DNA from 2 places in the Priestia sp. FSL W8-0001 genome. Region 2 is predicted to be linked to the other one. Evidence: riboswitches for the same ligand, from Rfam matches in the RefSeq annotation. Region 2 holds a riboswitch; the other holds the start of a gene.
The links. Region 2 has a riboswitch for S-adenosylmethionine ahead of MKZ18_RS06215 (hypothetical protein). Riboswitches for the same ligand answer to the same signal wherever they lie in the genome.
Positions count from the first base shown of each region.

Region 1: it holds a riboswitch for S-adenosylmethionine, as region 2 does, so the genes downstream of both, metK (methionine adenosyltransferase) here and MKZ18_RS06215 (hypothetical protein) in region 2, are expected to answer to the same signal.

Region 1 covers NZ_JBBPAL010000001.1:3,566,716-3,570,140, forward strand. Annotated here, with positions in the region: gene MKZ18_RS18740 (glycosyltransferase family 4 protein) at 1-822, shown strand, start outside; gene metK (methionine adenosyltransferase) at 860-2,062, opposite strand; SAM riboswitch class I at 2,197-2,314, opposite strand; gene pckA (phosphoenolpyruvate carboxykinase (ATP)) at 2,587-3,425, shown strand, end outside.
Region 2 covers NZ_JBBPAL010000001.1:1,182,645-1,186,069, forward strand. Annotated here, with positions in the region: gene MKZ18_RS06205 (LapA family protein) at 400-723, opposite strand; gene MKZ18_RS06210 (M48 family metallopeptidase) at 910-1,653, opposite strand; SAM riboswitch class I at 1,920-2,021, shown strand; gene MKZ18_RS06215 (hypothetical protein) at 2,090-2,338, shown strand; gene MKZ18_RS06220 (hypothetical protein) at 2,929-3,201, shown strand; gene MKZ18_RS06225 (hypothetical protein) at 3,198-3,425, shown strand, end outside.

The DNA.
Region 1 (3,425 bases), 2.4 Mb from region 2:
CCTTTAGTTGGTTCTCATCATACTGACTTTGAACACTATCTTCCAAGCTACAAGTTAGGACACTTATCCCCTCTTCTATGGAGATATATGAAATGGTTTTACGAACCGTTTGAAGAGATTTTTGTTCCCTCTCTTGAAACAAAAAAGCAGCTCTTAAATCAAGGCTTTAAATCTATATCTATCTGGTCTAGAGGAGTCGATCATCATTTATTTCATCCCTACTACGATAAATTTGATATCCGCATAAAATACAATATAAAAAAGCCTTATATCTTAACATATGTTGGACGTTTATCTCCTGAAAAAAACGTAGCATTTTTATTAAAGCTATCTCGCTTACTTCCCGACCATTTACGCCACCAAGTACAGTGGCTTATTGTTGGAGGTGGGCCTAGCAAGGAAGCGCTGCAGCAAGAAGCGGGTGAATCCATTACATTCATCGACTTCTTAGAACATGAGCGTTTAGCTAAACTATATGCAGCTTCCGACCTATTCATATTTCCTTCTGAAACGGAGACCTTTGGTAACGTTGTATTAGAAGCATTGTCCTGCGGTACGCCTGTCATTGCTGCTAATGCAGGGGGAGTAAAACATATTGTTAGCAATGAGAAGAATGGCTACCTCTGCACCCCGAATTCACTTGAAGAATTTATTGAATCCATTTGTACTTTGTTAGAGTCCTCCCAGCTTCGACTAAGGTTTGGAGACGCTGCTCGTCGCTATGCTCTTACGCAATCTTGGGATTCTATTTTTGACCAATTACTGCTTCGCTATGAAGCAGTCACTACTAAATCAAACAATGGGTTAGAATTTGTTCAATAAAAAAAGTCGCTATCTCTTTTGAGACAGCGACTTTTCATTATTTAGCTAAAGCTTCAGTTTTTAAAGCTTCTGCTTTATCAGTGAACTCCCAAGGAAGCTCAACATCAGTACGACCAAAGTGACCGTATGCTGCTGTTTGCTTATAAATTGGGCGTCTTAAATCAAGCATTTTAATGATACCAGCTGGACGAAGATCAAAGTTGTTACGTACTACTTCAACTAATACTTCTTCAGTTACTTTACCTGTTCCAAATGTATCAATAGAGATTGAAACTGGCTGAGCTACACCAATGGCATATGCAAGCTGAACTTCACAACGATCAGCTAATCCTGCAGCTACAATATTTTTCGCAACGTAGCGTGCTGCATATGCTGCTGAGCGGTCAACTTTTGTTGCATCTTTACCAGAGAATGCGCCACCACCGTGACGAGCATATCCACCATAAGTATCAACGATAATTTTACGACCTGTTAATCCTGCATCACCTTGAGGACCACCAATTACAAAACGTCCTGTTGGGTTAATGAAGTACTTCGTGTTCTCATCGATTAATTCTTGTGGAACAACTGGATTGATTACATATTCTTTTAAGTTACGTTGAATTTGCTCTAACGTTACTTCTGGATGATGCTGAGTTGAGATAACGATTGTATCAACACGAACTGGTTGATTGTTTTCATCATATTCAACCGTTACTTGCGTTTTACCATCTGGACGAAGGTAAGGTAAAATTTCTTCTTTACGCACTTCTGTTAAGCGACGCGCTAACTTATGAGCTAAAGAAATTGGTAACGGCATTAATTCTTTTGTTTCATTACAAGCGTAGCCAAACATTAAACCTTGGTCACCAGCTCCGATTGCTTCAATTTCTTCATCAGACATTGAACCTTCACGAGCTTCTAACGCTTGGTCTACACCAGCAGCGATATCTGGAGATTGCTCACCGATTGCTGTGATTACTCCACAAGTATCCGCATCAAAACCATATTTTGCACGCGTATAACCAATTTCTTTGATTGTATCACGTACTGTTTTTTGAATATCTACATAAGTAGATGTTGTGATTTCACCACTTACTAATACTAAACCAGTTGTTACGCTTGTTTCACAAGCAACACGAGCATTTGGATCTTCAGCTAAAATAGCATCAAGAATTGAGTCAGAAATTTGGTCACAAATTTTATCTGGATGTCCCTCTGTAACAGATTCTGACGTAAACAGACGACGTTGTGTTGACATCGGTTTTCCTCCTTTAAATATGATACATTGTGATACGGTACTCATTCCCTTATTGTGGTTCATTTACATTTTTTCAATATAAAAAACCTTTCCTTGTATCGAGGAAAGGTATCAAGTTCTGCATAAGCCTTTCACTCTTATCGATCAAGGTTTATTCCCTTGCATCAGGTTAGCACCTTATCACCTCTATGGAAATGGGTGATGGTTGCTGGGTTTCATAGGGCCTGTCCCTCCACCAGCTCGGGATAAGAGAGTATCCGTTCAAGGACATATCATACAGGAAAATGCTCTGTTATGTCAATAACATTCCTATGAAAATCACTTAAAGGTTGTATTTTCCTCCCCTATTATTTACAGAAACCTTTCACTAGTAAGATCATCTCACAAAAACGTTTTATGCTCTCTAAAACAAAAAAATTCGCAACATTTTAACATTTTCATTCGAATAGTATAGACTATTTAAAGTAATGTGTTATACTAATTGTACATTTAAACATCATTTTAAAAAAAGGAAGGTAGTGCACATGAGTACTGTTAATATGTCTATTGAATTAGCCAATCTCCTGGAATCTGAAAAAGTGAATCACCAACTATCTGTTTCTCAATTAGTCGAAAAGATTTTAGAGCGACAAGAAGGCGTATTGACTTCTACAGGTGCTATTCAAGTTGAAACAGGAAAATATACGGGGCGTTCCCCACACGATAAATTCATTGTAAGCGATTCCTTAACATCTCATACTGTTGAATGGGGAGATGTGAATCAACCGTTTTCATCTGAACGATTTGACGCGCTTTATAAAAAAGTATTAGAACATTTAAAAGAACAAAATGAGCTATTTGTGTTTAACGGCTATGCGGGCGCCGATGATAAATATCAGCTTCCAATCCAAGTCGTAAATGAATACGCATGGCATAATTTGTTTGCTCACCAACTATTTATTCGTCCAGAAGACACGAAGCTAAAAAGTGATGCTGAATCATTCTCAATTGTATCAGCTCCTACTTTTAAAGCTGTTCCAGACATTGATGGGACAAATTCAGAGACATTTATTATTATTTCATTTGAACGAAGAGTTGTTTTAATTGGTGGAACGGAATATGCAGGTGAAATGAAAAAATCTATTTTCTCAGTAATGAATTTCCTACTTCCTCAAAATAATATACTTCCTATGCACTGCTCAGCTAATGTTGGCAAAGAAGGTGATGTTGCACTATTCTTTGGACTATCTGGCACCGGAAAAACAACATTATCAGCTGACGCTACCAGAAGACTAATTGGTGACGATGAGCACGGTTGGTCTAGTACAGGCGTATTTAACATTGAAGGCGGTTGTTATGCAAAATGCATTCAACTATCAAAAGA
Region 2 (3,425 bases):
TCGTAAACTGCGGGATCTCAGAGCACTCGCTAGTCCTGCAGGAGTCTCGCATCTTCCGTTTCAATCACGGGCTTCTTGAGTAGGAGGGAAACTACGTATCTCTATAAGTGTTTGGGTGTGGAAGAAGGACGAGCGCACGCAACGAGTCGTGATTTTCACTCCGGATTGCTCGCTTTCCACGTGGCTCACGCCTGCCTTCCTCGTCATTGCGTTTCTGCGGGGTCTCAAGCCGTCTTGGTAATTCCGTAGGAGTCAAACATTTCCCATTTCACTCACAGGCTACTGACATAGCTAATACACCCTTTATTATAATAATTGGTTATAAGGGGTAAGGAGGAAAAACAAAAAACCCTGCCCTCCCGTAGTGTTGGGAAAGCAGGATTTTAGTATATCTCTATATTAAGCTGATGGTTCACCTTGTGTTGATAAAGGTTTTTCTAGATCAGCTTGTGGTTCTGAGTGAGTGGCTAGTTGCGTTTCTAGTTCGGCAATTCGTTTTGTTTGTTGCTTGTTTTTACTTTTAAGCTGAGTGATTTTAACAAAGCTTAGTGAAGCAGCGACGACACCACCGAATACAGCCGATGTTAAAATAATTAAAATAAGTGGCCAGTCTTGTGAGCCAAAGACATAGTTAAATTGAACTGGCTCATTGTTGATGACAGCTAAGATAGCAATAATAAGAGCGAAAATAAGACCTAAAATGAAAAAGCTTTGTCCTTTCATTAGGTGCACATCCTTTCTGAAGATAGATAAAGGAGCAAAATTAAATTTTATACTACCTTTACATATACTTAACCTATATTATTCAACTATAAACATTTTTTATTATAATTAAGTTTTAACAAAACACAATATGCAAAAACACCCGTCCTTTGTGTAGTTTAGGATGGGTGTTTTGCTGTTAGCTGATTAGAATGCTTGTAAGCTATTTTCTTCTAACCATTGTTTACGCTCTGCTGCATCTTCAAATAATGAGTCTGCATCTGTAAATTGTGAAGCAATCACATATTCAATTGTTGTTAATGGTGCTAGAAGTAGACGCCAGTTCAATACTAGCTCACCGTTTTCCATCGTTGCATATGTATCTTGCAGTTCCTTCCACGCTACAGAGTCAGGTGCATCTGCTGCTTGTTTTTTCACTGTTTTTAGTGCTTCGCTGAATTTTTCATTTGCTCGTCCTTGGTACCATTCTGTTAAAAGGTTTTGAATTCCCTCGTTTGTTTCTTGTTCAGACCAGGATGATGGCACTGTTGCGATAAATTTAGCACGGAACGTCATCTCAGGTTGCTCCACATTATCACGAACGATGTTTAAGCGGTACTGACGACCTAAATACGAAAATTTGTCATCGTTTTCAAAAGATGACGTCTTTGCTTTAGGTGCAGCTGGCGTTTTGTTCTCAGTTTTTGCTTTTTCGGCTTTTTTAGCAGCTGGTTTTTTTGCTTCGGTTGGTTGATTACCACCGTTAAGTTGTTTTAAAATCCAAGTCGCTTTACGAGAAATAACAGAGCGAACGTTGTGCTCGTTTAAGCCTCGTGGGATAATTACGGTTACCCCTTCATTGTCACAAATTTGGACCGTAATATCGGTTTTATTTGGAACGACTTTAATTTTGTAGTCAATTGTTTGATTGCCAATTTGATACGTATACATATAGTTTTTCGTGCTCCTTTCTACAAATCTTCATTTTATAAGCAAAGGTAGAGTTTGGTCAAATGAAAGAATAATCAGAAAATTATCCAAGGATTTAATTAAAGAATTACATTACGTTTTTTTTGTTAGTTTTTACGTAAAGAAAGGAAAATATTCTCGCTTTACTATGCATAGGTTAAAAAGAGTGACAAAACTGAAAAAAAGAAAAATTTAAAAAATACTCTTGCTAAATAGGAGATATTTGGTATAATGAAATCTAATTTAAAAAGTTATCACGAGTGGACGAGAGATCTGGCTCTATGACTCCACAGCAACCTACCAACGTAAGGTGCTCCTACCAGCAAAGCATTAGCTTTGGGTGATAAGACGGGTGAAAGCTCATTTTGCATCTAAAGCAAAATGAGCTTTTTTGATTTTATTAGAAGGAGAGATACGGATGACACAAACGATTATAAAGAATCATGAAGAAGTGCTAAACGATGTATTAAATCAATTGAAGGAGATTAATGATTTTACCTGTAGAAAGCTTGAGACGTTTTACGAAATTGTAGTAAAGAGCGGAAGGGATACGTATGCCATTGGAATTGACTGCAAAGTTATTGAGGGCTACACAGAAGAAGGTTTAAAAGAAGCTTGTATAGCAAAATTAAAGCGAGTTGGATGGCTGAAAGGTACATACGCTTAAGGTTGTATTCATATCAATTGCAGTCTTGTCTATAATCATGATAAGATGCTTATCTTCTCTCTTTTCTTTTTTCGTTGAAAAGAGATGATATTTGTCGAAATTTTTACACAAAATAACCGTTACAACTTGGTTGGAATTGTGGTAAGGTATAAAACAAGAATATTCTAACAATTTTAAAAGGAGGCTGAACATGGAGCTGTTAATTGAGCACGGAAATGACGAAGGTAGCGAACAATTTATTGATCGCGTACTAGACTTCTTAGAGGACGACGAATAAAAGCCTAGAAGATTGCTTCTGGGCTTTTATTCGTCGTAAACGTAAATGTATTGTAAAAGAGAAAAAGAGCTTATATTAAGTCAGAAAAGCATTATAAGCTTAAGGGTTATTTTATTAAAGATTGCTAAACTTTCGCCATTTCCCCCTTCACGTAATGAAATCTTATGGTATTTACTTTTTAATTTGAGAATGTGCTATTTTCGTCAATTTTATTTCCAAAGCAATAAAATTGACGAAAATGGTAATTTTTATGTTATGGATATATAGGAAATTAATTGTAATGGATGTAGAATTAAAAAGGAGGGGGAATTATATGAACGAGCTTTTTATAGCGGTGTTAGCACTTTTCTTACTATGTTTATCAGCATGTAGCAATTCACGGGAACAATTAGTGAGGGAGTTTAGTAAATATAAAGAATTAGAAGGATTAGACGTGCTGTTACAAACAACTCCACAACCTGTTGCAAACTCTTTATTAGCTTTTTATGAAACAATCGATCATAAATTTGGAGTGGTAGAATTTGATGGAGATAATAACTTAAAATCGGAAAAGAGAATTGAAAATATTACAATAAGTACACGGTGAAATTCTTAGATGATAAAGAGGAAGCAGTATACATTGAGCAAGTTGAATTTTATAATGTGACGTTAGATGAGCTTTTGAAAAAACAGTCAAGCACTGAACAAGTAGCTGAAGATAAATCAGAGAGCGAACTATATGAAGAAGAGAAAGAAGCTGATGATTTAAAAGCTCCTTCTGATCCCGGTTTCGTTGTTGGCCTCATCTTAATAGTGAGGAGCGTCTTTTTA